DNA from 2 places in the Sinobaca sp. SA16-1 genome. Region 2 is predicted to be linked to the other one. Evidence: predicted binding sites of a transcription regulator. Region 2 holds the regulator's gene; the other holds the start of a gene.

Region 1 (7,430 bases), on a different contig from region 2:
CCCGGTAGTCGGTTCGTCAAGAATGTAGAGCGATTTGCCGGTGGATCGTTTATGAAGCTGGGACGCAAGTTTCACACGCTGTGCTTCTCCGCCGGAGAGCGTCGTTGCCTGCTGCCCTAGTTTTATATACCCCAATCCGACGTCATATAACGTTTGGATCTTTCGTTTAATTTTGGGAATGTTTTCAAAGAAGTCCACGGCTTCTTCCACCGTCATCTCCAGCACATCGGCAATGTTTTTTCCTTTGTACTTAATATCAAGCGTTTCCCGGTTGTACCGTCTGCCTTCGCATTCTTCGCAGGACACGTACACGTCGGGGAGGAAATGCATTTCAATTTTGATAATTCCGTCGCCGCGGCAGGCTTCACAACGGCCTCCCTTCACGTTAAAGCTGAAGCGTCCTTTTTTGTAGCCGCGCAGCTTCGCTTCGTTCGTCATCGAAAATACGTCGCGGATATCATCAAACACACCGGTGTACGTGGCCGGATTGGAACGCGGGGTACGGCCGATCGGAGACTGGTCAATATCGATTACTTTCTCCAGCTGATCGAGTCCTTCCACCGATTTATGGGCACCCGGCTTGTGCTTGCTTTTGTAAAGCTTCTGAGCCACCGATTTGTAGAGGATATCATTAATCAGCGTACTTTTCCCGGAACCGGAAACGCCTGTAATAGCGGTAAACAGTCCCAGTGGAAAGTCAGCATTTACCCGCTTTAGATTGTTTTCGGAGGCGCCTTTAATTTTCAGCCAGCGGTCCTGCGGCTTCCGGCGTTCAGCCGGCAGCGGAATAAATCGTGCACCGGATAAATACTGGCCGGTCAGGGAGTTCTCGTCTGCCATAATTTCTTCCGGCGTGCCTTCCGAAATAATATAACCGCCGTGCATGCCTGCCCCCGGACCGATATCAACGATATGATCAGCGGCAAGCATCGTGTCTTCGTCATGCTCGACAACAATTAACGTATTGCCAAGATCCCTCATGCGCTGCAGGGTGGCAATCAGGCGGTCGTTATCGCGCTGATGAAGGCCGATCGACGGCTCATCGAGTATATAAAGTACACCCATCAAGGAAGAACCGATCTGGGTGGCAAGGCGGATACGCTGCGCTTCCCCGCCGGAAAGCGTGCCCGCTGCACGGCTCAGCGTCAGGTAATCAAGCCCGACGTTGTTTAAGAAGCCGAGGCGTTCTTCGATTTCGCGGAGAATCATGTTCGCAATTTCTTTTTCTTTGTCTGTTAAATGAAGAGATTCGCCGAAAAATTCCATTGCGTTCTTTATGCTCATATCGGTTACCTGGCCGACGTGGTGATCGTTAATTTTCACCGACAAACTTTCTTTACGGAGGCGGTGGCCTTTGCAGGTAGGGCAGGGCTTGCTCGTCATGTACTGTTCCATCTGCTCCCTGATGTAGTCGGAGCTTGTTTCATGATAACGGCGGTTGATGTTTTCCAGCACGCCTTCAAAATAAATCTTGCGCTCTCTTACCCCGCCCCGGTCATTTTCATACCGGAACGTCATTTTTTCCTCTGTGCTTCCGTTTAACAGAATATCCATTTTCTTTTCCGGGATTTTCTTGACCGGGACGTTCATCTTAATGCCAAAGTGGCGGCATACCGATTCAAGCAGCTGTGGATAGTACTGGGAACTGGTCGGTTTCCATGCGGCGATCGCATGCTCATTTAACGTCAGATCCGGATCGGGAATTACCAGTTCTCTGTCCACTTCCAGCTTTGTTCCAAGACCGTCGCATGACGGACAGGCGCCAAACGGGCTGTTAAAGGAAAACAGGCGCGGCTCCAGCTCGCCGATGGAAAATCCGCATTGCGGGCAGGCATGATGCTGGCTGAACAACAGTTCTTCTTCCCCAATGACATCAATTTTTGCCTGGCCGTCTCCAAGACGAAGGGCCGTTTCTAATGAGTCGGCAAGCCTTGTTTCTACATCGGCTTTAATAACGACCCGGTCAATAACAGCTTCGATGCTGTGCTTTTTATTTTTTTCCAGCTTAATCTCATCGCTGACTTCACGCATTTCTCCATCCACACGAACACGAACATAACCTTCTTTTTTCAGGTCTTCAAGCACTTTCACATGCTCGCCTTTGCGTCCCGAAATAAGCGGGGAGAGAATCTGCATTTTCGTCCGTTCCGGATAGTCCATCATACGGTCCACCATCTGCTGAACAGTCTGGGAGGCAATTTCAATCCCGTGGTTTGGACAAACCGGACGGCCAATACGGGCAAACAGCAGCCGCAGGTAGTCATAAATTTCCGTAACCGTTCCTACGGTGGAACGGGGGTTTTTGCTTGTTGTTTTCTGGTCAATGGAAATGGCCGGAGAGAGCCCTTCAATAGAGTCCACGTCCGGCTTGTCCATCTGCCCGAGAAACTGGCGGGCATAAGCGGAGAGCGATTCTACGTAACGTCTCTGCCCTTCCGCATATATCGTATCAAAAGCCAGGGAGGATTTCCCTGAGCCCGACAGTCCTGTAAATACAATCAATTTATCTCTTGGGATCGTAATATCCACGTTCTTTAGATTATGGGAGCGTGCGCCTTTTATTTGTAAATTTTCCAGTGCCATTCTATCTATCCTTCCGCTTTTAATTCAAGAACGAGGTCACGAAGCTCGGCGGCCCGTTCAAACTGCAGGTCTCTTGCTGCCTGCTTCATTTCCGCCTCAAGCTCATCTGCATATTTCCGGCGTTCGGTTTTGTTCATTTTCGAAAGCATTGGTACCTGTTCCACTTCTTCCCCATCTTCGGTCACAATAGTCGCCTTAATTAATGCCGGGATGGATTTCTGGATCGTTTTCGGCGTAATGCCGTGCTCTTCGTTATACGCCAGCTGTATTTCGCGGCGCCGGTTCGTTTCGGATATAGCAATATCCATCGATTTTGTAATTCGGTTGGCGTACATGATGACGTGCCCGTTGGCATTTCGTGCAGCCCGTCCCATCGTCTGAATCAATGAACGCTCGGCACGCAGGAATCCTTCTTTATCTGCATCGAGAATGGTAACGAGCGATACTTCCGGAATATCGAGCCCTTCTCTTAATAAGTTAATCCCTACGAGCGCATCAAAGTGCCCCATGCGCAGCTGCCGGACAATGTCGATGCGGTCCAGCGTCTTTATATCAGAGTGCAGATACTTCACGCGGATCCCGACTTCTTTTAAATAATCGGTCAGGTCTTCCGACATTTTCTTTGTGAGCGTTGTGATCAGGACGCGCTCATTCCTCGCAGCCCGTTCGTTGATTTCACCTATCAGGTCATCAATCTGCCCTTCAATCGGACGGATGTCGATTGTCGGATCAATTAAACCGGTCGGACGGATAATCTGTTCAATCATTTCCGGCGTATGTTCTTCTTCGAACGCTCCGGGAGTCGCAGAGATAAACAGCGCCTGATGAATGCGTTCCTGAAATTCGTCAAACTTGAGCGGACGGTTGTCCATGGCCGACGGCAGACGGAAACCATGGTTGACGAGCACTTCTTTTCTCGCCCGGTCCCCGTTGTACATGCCCCGCACTTGAGGCAGCGTGACGTGGGACTCATCAACAACGATGAGAAAATCGTCCGGAAAGAAATCAAGCAGGGTATACGGTGAATCTCCCGGGTTGCGGAACGTGAGGTGACGGGAGTAGTTTTCAATTCCGGAACAGAATCCCATTTCCTGCATCATTTCGATATCGTACCTCGTCCGCTGTTCGAGCCGCTGTGCTTCCAGCAGTTTATCTTCGGACCGGAATACGGCCAGCTGCTGCTCGAGCTCTTTTTCTATATTGATAATCGCTTTGTTAAGCTTTTCTTCTCTTGTTACGAAGTGGGAGGCTGGAAAAATCGCGACGTGGCTGCGTTCTCCGTTGATTTCCCCTGTAAGTGCATTCACTTCTGTAATACGGTCAATTTCATCCCCGAAAAATTCCACGCGGATGCACTGTTCATCACGGGACGCCGGGAAAATTTCCACCACATCGCCGCGTACGCGGAACGTTCCGCGTACAAAGTTTATATCGTTGCGGTCGTATTGAATATCGACGAGTCGGCGCAGCAGCTCATTGCGCTCCATTTCCATATCTTTGCGGAGCGACAGCACAAGGTCCCGGTAGTCTTCCGGGGAACCAAGTCCGTAAATGCACGACACACTTGCAACAACGATTACATCCTCACGCTCAAACAGGGAGCTTGTAGCGGAGTGGCGGAGCTTATCAATTTCATCATTAATGCTGGCATCTTTTTCAATAAACATATCGGTCTGCGGAATGTAGGCTTCCGGCTGATAGTAATCATAGTAACTGACAAAATACTCCACCGCGTTGTTCGGAAAGAGTTCTTTGAATTCGCTGTACAGCTGGCCCGCCAGCGTTTTGTTGTGGGCAATAACCAGAGTCGGCTTCTTAATCTCCTGCACGACATTCGACACGGTAAATGTCTTTCCCGTTCCTGTCGCTCCGAGCAGCGTCTGATACTTTTTCCCTTCACGGAGTCCTTTATTTAATGCTTTTATGGCATTCGGCTGATCGCCTTCCGGCTTGTATTCGGATACTAATTCAAATGCTTCGCTCATGGCGTGCTCCGCCTCCATATTCCTATATTATTCTTTATTTCCCGTCTATTAGTCTGCTCTATTATACCACATATATGCGGTTTCCAAACGCAAAAAACGAATGCACGTTCGTTTCTTAAAGACGTAAAAGACCATCTTCGGAAGATGGTCTTTTCGTCTGGTTCTATAAAGTATAAGCATCCTACTCTTGTTTTACAAGCAATAAGCCAAGCAGGTAATGTTCGTTTGCATAAACGGCAATCTGCGTATAGCGCAGCTCCTGATTCAGGTCGACGACGCCGATTTTGCTGTAGGCGGAATTGAGCTGAATTGCCTGATACAGGTCATTTTCATTCGTAACCGTCTGTCCGTTTACTCTCGTAATAATTTCACCCGGCTTGATATCCATTTTCTCAGCCGGGGAGTAAGGAAGGATGCCCGCTACGCGCAGGCCGCGGTCCGGCACGGTATAAATCGGCCGGCTGGATGTTTCCAGACGCTTCTGGGACCAGGTAATCCACTCTCTTCCGAGAAGCGCCGCTGCAGCGGCAATGTAGACCGGATAATCCACCAGGTAGCCGGCACCGGCCGCGGCGGCAAGAACAAACCCCCACAGCAGCACTTTCCCGCCGGTACGGCGGACCGCCTGCTGGGGAACGCTTCCGATAATATTCAGCTTGAGGGCAGCAGCAAACGGAAACAACAGCAGCGACAGCCCGGTTCCTTCTATAGGAAACAACGGCCACCAGCCTGCGGCCTGAAGCGCGTCTCCCGGTACGAGAATAAATGCAGGAAGCAGCCATACACGCTTTAAGCGGTGGGCCCCCTGCCATTTTCCGCGCGGGGTTTTAAACAAATATGGAGAAGTATGATGGCGCTTTGTGCGAAGCAGAAGCAGCCCTTCTCCGAGAACGAGCAGTGCGATCAGTACGAGCACCGGACGCAGGTCCGCTGCTTCCAGGGACGATACCACGCCGCCCCAGAAGCCGCTGGACGGGTTCCAGACAAGCGGAACCACATACGCGGCTATTAGGCTCAGTCCAAACACGTGAGCCGGTGTGGCAAAGCGCAGGAGACCTGTGACAATAAACAGAATCCATAACAGCCCTGCCAGGACAAGTACTTCCAATGGCACGAAAAGCCCTGAAATAAGAATCAGCACCGATATAAGCAGGCCGTAAAGAATGCCCGGCCCGACAGAAACAAGCACATCATAAAGCGGTGGGTACAGCCTCGTTTTAAAATCTTTCCGTTCCTGTTTTACTCTTTTCGAACCTATCAATAGTGCCGCTCCGATAATCACATATGTAAGAGGGTTGGCGAAAAACCAGCCAATGGCCCTCGCTATTTCCCATAACCACATTGTCCAGTCCAATGAAGCACCTTCCTTTCCTATCCTTTGACTTAGTTGGTAAACCTTCTGTATTCATGAAGAAAAGAACAGGCAGGACACGCCCTGCCTGCAGTTTGTTTATTCAGATGACTGCTCGGCTGCTTCCTGCAGGGCACGCTCAAGCTGATCGTCGTTTTCCGGATCACGGATATTTTCGAGCAGGGCCTGGTTCAGCGCTTCTGCTGTCTCCTCATCAATAATGCCGCTTGCTTCCAGATCCTCTTCCTCCTGGAAAGCCTGTACGGCTGCTTCGGTTTCCTCATTGAAATACCCGTCGGAGCGGCCCGGCTCATAGCCGAGTCCCTGCAGCATCGACTGGGCGGTTTCGATTTCTTCGCCTACCTGGTCGGGTTCCAATGGATTCTCTGGATCAAGTGCCGCAGAAGTAAAGTAATCAGGCTGTTCGGCTTCGATTGTTGGCTCTACGCCTTCGCCGTCCACCCAGTTTCCGTCAGGTGTGAGCCATTTAAACATCGACAGCTTCAGCTGACTGCCGTCCCCAAGCTCCATCGACTGCTGAACGGTTCCTTTTCCGTACGTCTTCTGGCCGACCAGGTCATAGCCGCCGGCTTCTTTTAAGGCACCTGCCAGAATCTCGGAAGCAGAAACACTTCCTTCATCAATCACCCCGACAATTGGATAGTCTTTCGGTTCGGAAAGATCACTCGTAAATTCCTCCACCTGCTCATTGCGGTCTTCAATCTGCACGAGCGGCTTGTCGCTTGCGATAACGAGCTCACCTATTTCCTCCACGGCATTTAAAAAGCCGCCCGGGTTGCCGCGCACATCGATAACGAGCGCCTCCATGCCTTCTTCTTCCAGAGAGGCAAGCTGTTCTTCAAATTCAGAAGCCGTACTCTCTCCGAAAGAGGTTAACGCAAGATGACCGACCTGGACGCCGTCTTCTTCTATGATTTCAGATTGTACGGTTTCTACAGGAATCTCATCACGCTCGACTACAACATCAAAAGGTTCACTGCTTCCCGAGCGCTGCACGGTAAGCGTAACTTCCGTCCCCTGCTCGCCGCGGATGCGGAGTACCGTTTCGTTAAGGGTTTCACCTTCCGTCGACTCCCCGTCAACTTCGAGCACCTGGTCGTTAGGCTGCAGGCCTGCCTGTTCCGCCGGGGAATCCCTGAATGGCGCCACAATTGTGACGGTATTATCCACGAGGCTGACTTCTGCCCCGATTCCTTCAAAAGAAGATTCCAGCGACTGGGTAAATTCATCTGCCATTTCCTGATTCATGTAGGAGGAATGGGGATCGCCCAGTTCTTCGATCATTCCTTCCATAGCTCCTTCCATCAGCTGGCCGGAGTCCACTTCATCCATGTAATCTTCACTGATTGTGTTATACACCTGCTCGAACCGCTCCATGTCTTCCATGTGTCCATTTCCGGTAGAGGCCTGGTTCGTGCTGCCGGATGAACCAGAACCGGTACCCGGCAGATTGGCGCCTATAACGACGCCTCCTGCTCCCACGACCAGCG
Region 2 (7,430 bases):
CGTAACCGATTGTCGTTTTGACTTCGATTAAAGTTGGCTTGCCTGCTTGCTTTGCTTCTTCAATTGCTTCTTTAATAGCTTTCGTATCATTGCCATCTTTTACGAGGATGGTGTGCCAGCCATATGCATCATAACGCTGCATGACATTTTCGGAAAATGACTGGTGCAGATCGCCATCGAGCGAAATATCGTTGGAATCATAAAGCACAATCAGGCGGTCCAGGTTCAGGTGACCGGCTAAAGAAGCGGACTCTGAACTGACCCCTTCCATGATATCCCCATCGCCGCATAGAACATATGTATAATGATCTACGAGCGGGAAGCTGCTTTTGTTGTAAGTAGCTGCCATATGGCGCTCTGCCATAGCCATGCCTGTTGCCATCGCAAGCCCCTGGCCAAGCGGACCGGTGGTGGCTTCAACGCCTGGTGTATGGCCGTATTCCGGGTGTCCCGGAGTTTTGCTTCCCCACTGTCTGAAGTTCTGAAGCTCTTCCAGAGAAAGGTCATAGCCGGTAAGATGAAGCAGGCTGTATAAAAGCATAGAGCCGTGTCCCGCGGATAGAACAAAACGGTCGCGGTTAAACCATTCCGGGTTGCCAGGATTATGATTCATGCACTCTGTCCACAAAGTAAAGGCCATTGGTGCCGCTCCCATAGGTAATCCCGGGTGACCGGAATTAGCCCGTTCAATGCTATCGATCGATAACGTACGAATCGTATTAATAGCTAAATTTTCTAATTGCGTCGCTGTAGTCTGCGCTGCCATAATCGTATTCTCCCCTTGTCTCTGTTTAGTAATTAACGTCCATCCATGAATAAATAATAAACGCTTTCTTTTTATTATACAAGAATCGCGGCGAAATACGTGGAATTTTTCTAAATCGTGCCGGCTTTCTTTTGACAGGCCGGATCTACCATCTCCGCTGTTTCTAATTCCTTTTGTTTAACGGAGTTGTAACCACGTTAAAAAGACCATCCTCTATTGTTTTAACGAAAATGGTCTTCCGGATTCCGCTCTTCGGGCAGCGGCTCATATACGAATATAATATCATTACGCCAGATGAAGAATATATTTGTGTGCCACGCTATCTGGAGCGGTACACTTTACGTTCTTTCTTTGATCGGTCCAGCTTATCGGGGGTAACGTCAGCGCCTTCAGGATCCACTACTTTAACCGAATGAAGCTGGTCTTTAAATGACGAACGGAAACTCTGCAGGTATTCTTCTCTCAGTTCGTGCTGTTCTATGCTCTCAGACTCCGTCAGGCCGGTTGTCTTCGCGCGCTGGGACAGCTCATTAATGCGTGCAATTTTGTCTTGGGATAACATGATATTCCCCCCTTTTATGTTCGTTTCCATGAATATCCTTCTATATTAATGGTACTTATATACCCGCTTTTATGCAAACGGAACCATCTTTGTTCTGGAGGGATAGGAAGGTATAGGGCCTCACCAAAGGCGCTCAGCCTTCACTACGACTGTTCATCTTCTTTTTTCATATGCTCCCGGTAGCGCCGGTGCACCGTGGCTTTAGATACATCGTATCCGAGTCCGCGCAGGGTCGCGGCAATATCATAAAAGGGAAGGTCCCGCTGACGGAGCCTGATGATCTCTTCTATCGGCACTTCTTTTTTTACACGCTCTCCCTGGCCCCGGTTTTTTAAATTCTTATCGGGGCGGTAGCCATTTTCTACTGCCCGCTTCATTCCGCGCTTGATCTTAAAATTATGCAGCCTGCGCTGATGCTCCTCCACGATGGAGAGTATATCAATCAGCATACTGTCTGACTCAGATAATTCAAGCACGCCGTTTTCCCGGACGGAATAAATTGTTACTCCACTTTTGTGGAGGGCGTGAAGGACCGCTACTTTTGCATGGCCTCTTCCAAGTCTCGTATCATCCTGCACGCACAAAATAGAAGCCTTTCCTGACGAAAAGTCTTCAAGCATCTCCAGCAGCCCTTCTCTTTCCATAGAATAGCCGCTCTGTTCTTCTTTGATTGTTTTATAAATAGGCAGATTGTTTCTCTTGGCAAGAGATGTCAATTCCTCCACCTGCCGCTCCAGAGAAGTCTGCTGTTCTTTCTTTTCGGTACTCACCCTGCAGTAGATAATGCACTTCTCCATCGTCCCACTTCACCTTCTGATTACTTTCATTAGTCCAGGGTATAATTCACCCATTGATAGGCGGTTAATTCCTGTTCGATCTGAAGCTCTTCTGCTTCCTCCGTTATATCGTCTTCATAAACAAAACCTGCTTCTGCATCTGGTGCATTAATCTGGACGGCTATAATTAGAAATAAAATTGATGCTGCAAATAGTAATAATATCATCCATTCCTGCATCGTTACATTCGTTATTTTTGAAATCATTGTAATTCCCCCGTTTTTAAGAATGTGTGTTCCCTTTTTTAAAAGTATAATAAGAACTTCTGTTCCCGTCAAGTAAAATTAGAACGGATGTTTGCATGTTCGTATTATTCATGATACAATTTTTTAAAATAACATTACACGCACAGGAGGTGCCGGGACTTTGACTAAATTATCAAAACGACAAGAACAAATACTTGACTATATAAAAGGGGAAGTACGTCTAAAAGGCTATCCCCCGTCTGTCCGGGAAATCGGAGAAGCTGTGGGACTCGCTTCCAGTTCTACCGTGCACGGACATTTATCCAGGCTTGAAAGCAAAGGTTTTATTCGACGCGATCCTACTAAACCAAGAGCAATAGAGGTGCTGTCTTTTGAAGATGCACCGCCTGAAATATCCGAAAGCTCTGCTGTGTACGTTCCGATGCTCGGTAAAGTTACAGCCGGTGAACCCATTACAGCTATCGAAAACATAGAGGAATACATTCCTCTTCCGGAACGTATGGTGGCAAATGAACATGAGAATGTTTTTGTCCTTACTATTCAGGGGGAAAGTATGATTGAAGCCGGTATTTACGATAAAGACCTGGTTATTGTCAGACAGCAGCAGACAGCAAACAACGGAGACATTATTGTAGCAATGACCGAAGAGCTCGAAGCGACCGTAAAGCGTTTTTACAGGGAGAGCGGTTATATCCGCCTGCAGCCTGAAAATGCAGCCATGGACCCTATTATTCTTGATGACTGTACTGTTCTTGGTAAAGTCATCGGCGTTTTCCGCACCATTCATTAACGAATAGAAAACGGCTTCCTTCATTATTGAAGAAAGCCGTTTTTTCATTGAGAGGTTTTGAAAAAACCTGTTGTGGTATACAAATATATAATTAAATACAGCTATGATCATGGAAAGGAGATAAGCCATTGCTCTATATTAAATGCCATTCATGCGGCAAAGAAACAAAAGCAGAGGTGCAGATGCCGGCTTCTGATCTAAGCGATGCTGCTATTGATCAGGAATACCAGAATTGCCCTCAGTGCGGCAGTCCTATTAAGCTGCTTGCCGATGATATATACGAAAAATAGAATGCCCACTGGGTATTCTATTTTTATTTGCTTCTTTTTTTCTATTGTTCACCAGTTAGTCATTTTTTTCGCTGTTTTGTCACTTTTTAGACATTGATTTCACGTCTCTAATGCGGTTTAATAGGAATAAGGCAAACAACGCTCACTATTTCACAAGAGCGGAATCTATACTAATCAGGAGATGTTGAAATGGCTGCATCTAATATAATGGAACGTGTATTTAACAGTACATTATTTATCGGCGTAATTTCCGCTGTGCTTGCTAACTTAATTTTGATCGATATTCTCCATTTTCAGGAGACTCTCGCTCTTACTATACTGGTTCTGGTGTTCATTTTTCTTCTCGTATTTACCGCAGTAAAATCTATCTTTTTTCTATTTCTTGATGTCGTAAGGCATTAAAAAAGCGTCCCCTGCAGGGAACGCTTTTTTTTATTCTTCTGGTTCTGGTTCTTTTACCGGCTTGGTGTCTTCTCTTAAGTTAAACCCGGTTAATTCTTCATAAGAAGTGGTGCGATAGGTTTCATAATGCTTTTCTACTTCTTTATCAACATCTTTTTGAGAAAGTACATTATGACGTAGAATAAGATCCCATAAAATTTTGTTTCTTGCCTGCTCGATAGAAAGCTGACTCGCTAAATCCATAATCATATCTTCTGTATTTCTTCCACTTACCATATTCGTTCCATCCCCTTTCCGTATGCCATTATCCTACAGTATACCGTATCCTTCAAGGGAGAGTCCTTGTCCCTTGTATTCCATCTTAAAATTGTGCGCTTTCTGCCTGGAGGTGCTTCAAATCGGTTCTTCCTGCTTCATCGTTTTGATATCCCGGGAACCGGGAAGAGAACAAAGAGACCATTTAAACAAAGGAGAGATACATGTGGATATTATTAAAAAGTTTGTTGACCATCATATGGACAAATATAAAGAAGGAAATACGTTTGAAGCCGATGACGCTTTTCGACGGGACCAAAAGGAAGTTGCTGATTCATTGGGCCTTAACCTGCAGGACCCGGCGGATGAACGATTATTCCGGTCATTTGAGAGTATGGTAAAAGATTACGCTAACGGCACTAACTCGTACGATGAAATTGAGCATAAAGCAGTTGAAATCCAAAAAAAATAATCATCTAAAGCTCTCACGCTTGAGAGCTTTTTTATTTTGTTACTTTTGTAACGACGGTATAATGCTCATCTGTATGCTTTATAACCTGCTGAATCTCCGCATGCTGGAATTCTTCGGCATACTCCAACATTAACTTTTCTATTTCGACTGGAAGAAACCCCGCATCTTTTAAAAAAAGATCATGGTATAACTCTTCTGTCATATTATCTCCCCGCTTTCTTGTTTTCTTCTTCTATTATAAAAGATTTTTTCTTCATATTCGCGGTTTTAAACCGATACATAGAAAAAGCTAATAAAATGCAACCTTTTTTAGGAAATATCGACTATAATAAAGTAAACTATTTACCATAATTATGAATATATAGATACAGGAGGACTAACGTGAAAAAATTTATAGTAGGAATTGCTATAGCCGGTATTATGGGCGCTGTCACTTCCTGCGGCATCGCCTGACAGCTGCCGGGTTTCCTGTCGTTCAGTCCGTATCCACCCTACATATTAGAAAGAGCCTGTTCCCTTAGGGGCACAGGCTCTTTTCTGCAGTATACGTATTAAATAAACAGGTTAATGTTGGACTCTTCTGCTTCTGCCAGGTAAGTAGCGACACCGGCGTAATCCAGTCCATCAATCAATTCTTCTTCTTTGAGTCCCATGACGTCCATAGACATTGTGCAGGCCACCATTTTTACATCCAGGTCCTGGGCCATTTCAATCATCTCTTTCAAAGAAGACACATTATGATTTTTCATCATTTTTTTCATCATTTTCGGTCCCATACCGCCAAAATTCATTTTCGACATAGCCAGTTTTTCCGGACCGCGCGGCATCATTTTTCCGAACATTTTTTCCATCATCGATTTATCACTGCCGCTGATGACGTTATCTTTCCGAAGCACGTTCAATCCCCAGAAAGTGAAAAACATCGTTACGTTCTTTCCCATTGCTGCAGCGCCTGTAGCGATAATAAAGCTGGCAATTGCTTTATCCAGGTCTCCATCAAATACGACCATTGTTGTTCCGTTTTTTGTTTCTTCCATTTTTTTATTCTCTCCTCTATCCTTTTTTGATCCAGAATGTAAATTCATTGTTTTCTTCTGCCTGCTCCAGTAACTCGTGGCCCGATGATTTGGTCCACGCCGGCAGATCTGCTTTGGCTCCCTTATCTGTTGAAACGATTTCCAGCACATCCCCTGTCTGCAGGGTATCCATTGCTTTTTTTGCTTTTACAACCGGCATTGGACATGCCAAGCCTTTGGCGTCTACAGTTTTAGTTGCATTCATAATAAACTCTCCTTCTAATTTATGATACCGCGCAGCGGTTCGGCCCGATTTCCATTTCTGTCTGGTCTTTCGGCTCCGGCTGTACTTTTCCCATGTTTGTCTGACGAATCTCCTCGTAGGCATTTGGCTGCGGAGGAAGGTTTTCGGTTACCATTTTGCGGAAGGCGGTCTCATCTGTCACCTGCAGTCCGGTATTCTCTTTGAACAGCACATGCAGCTGTTCCATTACTCTTCCGTGATCATCCATCTCTTCTTTTTTTGAAAAGTGGGCTGGCAGTACCCAAAGATCATCCTTTAATGTCTGATACGTTTCATAAAGTGATTTTCTCAGGTCTCCTACCCAGTCCTCTGCTTTTCCGGCAAGGTCCGGACGACCGATGGAATCTATGAATAAAATATCTCCTGTAAGCAGGTACCGATTATCAATAATCAAAGAGGTGCTGCCAATGGTATGGCCGGGGGAATACAGGGCTTGTACCGCTACCTCTGTTTTTCCTGCACGCAGCACATCGTTATTGTGCAGAGGCTGGTAGGAAAACGTTACTTCTCCAGCATCCGCTTCCGGGAGGTAATACACCGCTCCCGTTTGTTCCGCCAGCAGCCTGCCGCCGGAAATATGATCGGCATGCAGATGGGTGTCTACAGCATATTTAAGAACCGCATTTTTTTCTTTCAGGAAATTAGTGTATACATCAGTTAGACGCACAGGATCAATAATCACAGCTTCTCCTCCGGAAACTACCATGTAGGACAGGCAGCCTTTTCCAATCCGTACGAACTGATACAACTCGCCGCCGTCAGATAGATCGCCGACTTTAACCGGCTCCAGATGTTCACTCCACGTTTTCATTCCGCCCTCCAGGTAATACACTTCCCGATCTGCAGCTTCCACCAGCTGCTCAGCCACAAATTTAGAGGAGCCTTCTTTTGCGCAGACAACAATAACTGGTTTGTCTTCCGGTATCTGTGGAAGAATGGATTCAACTCCTTCCAGAAGGTCAAAATAAGGAGTATTCACTATTTCTACGTTTTTCCCTTCTACTTTCCAATCTTTAAACGCATCTTCGTTGCGAACATCTAAAATAAATATATCTTTTTTATTTATTACTATTTCTGCCAGTTCAGCAGCAGTCATTGCTTTCATAGCCATGCCTTTTTCCTCCTCTATTTATCTTCGGTCGGGCCATTCCAGCCGCTCATTCCCGTTTTTACGTTTTGTACTTTAGTAAATCCTTTTTCTTCCAGGGTATATGCTGCCATGCTGCTTCTATTACCGGTTCGGCACACAACATATATTTCATGCGAATGATCCAATTCGCCGGTTCTTTGTTCCAGTTCTCCCAATGGTATCGAAACCGCTCCTGGAATATGAGCAAATGAATACTCTGCCGGCTCTCTAACGTCCAGTACTGTAATATTGTCATTGTTTAGTGCTTCCTCGAGTTTTTCATTAGTTGCTTCGTTCGGATAAGGCTTGGTTTCTTTCACTTCAGCAGGATTGGCTTTTCTAACATAATGCAAAAGCACCTTTCCCTCTTCTTTGGATCCGATATATTCATGACCTGTCGTT

What was found. Region 2 encodes LexA, which represses DNA repair genes until DNA is damaged. Its sites were predicted from a motif close to CGAACATATGTTCG; they were not measured.
Region 1: the regulator LexA is predicted to act here: its motif matches at 4,666-4,679, upstream of uvrB (excinuclease ABC subunit UvrB).

The regions. Positions count from the first base shown of each region.
Region 1 is NZ_JCAKFL010000001.1:47,260-54,689, forward strand. Features, by position in the region: gene uvrA (excinuclease ABC subunit UvrA) at 1-2,583, opposite strand, end outside; gene uvrB (excinuclease ABC subunit UvrB) at 2,589-4,568, opposite strand; gene AC5W2J_RS00270 (PDZ domain-containing protein) at 4,750-5,922, opposite strand; gene AC5W2J_RS00275 (S41 family peptidase) at 6,019-7,430, opposite strand, start outside.
Region 2 is NZ_JCAKFL010000003.1:625,720-633,149, reverse strand. Features, by position in the region: gene tkt (transketolase) at 1-766, opposite strand, end outside; gene AC5W2J_RS11190 (DUF896 domain-containing protein) at 1,086-1,328, opposite strand; gene AC5W2J_RS11185 (YneB family resolvase-like protein) at 1,472-2,125, opposite strand; gene AC5W2J_RS11180 (hypothetical protein) at 2,155-2,370, opposite strand; gene lexA (transcriptional repressor LexA) at 2,531-3,160, shown strand; gene AC5W2J_RS11170 (hypothetical protein) at 3,289-3,450, shown strand; gene AC5W2J_RS11165 (hypothetical protein) at 3,640-3,852, shown strand; gene AC5W2J_RS11160 (hypothetical protein) at 3,883-4,128, opposite strand; gene AC5W2J_RS11155 (hypothetical protein) at 4,334-4,579, shown strand; gene AC5W2J_RS11150 (hypothetical protein) at 4,611-4,781, opposite strand; gene AC5W2J_RS11145 (DsrE/DsrF/DrsH-like family protein) at 5,131-5,616, opposite strand; gene AC5W2J_RS11140 (sulfurtransferase TusA family protein) at 5,633-5,860, opposite strand; gene AC5W2J_RS11135 (MBL fold metallo-hydrolase) at 5,880-7,010, opposite strand; gene AC5W2J_RS11130 (sulfurtransferase TusA family protein) at 7,025-7,430, opposite strand, start outside.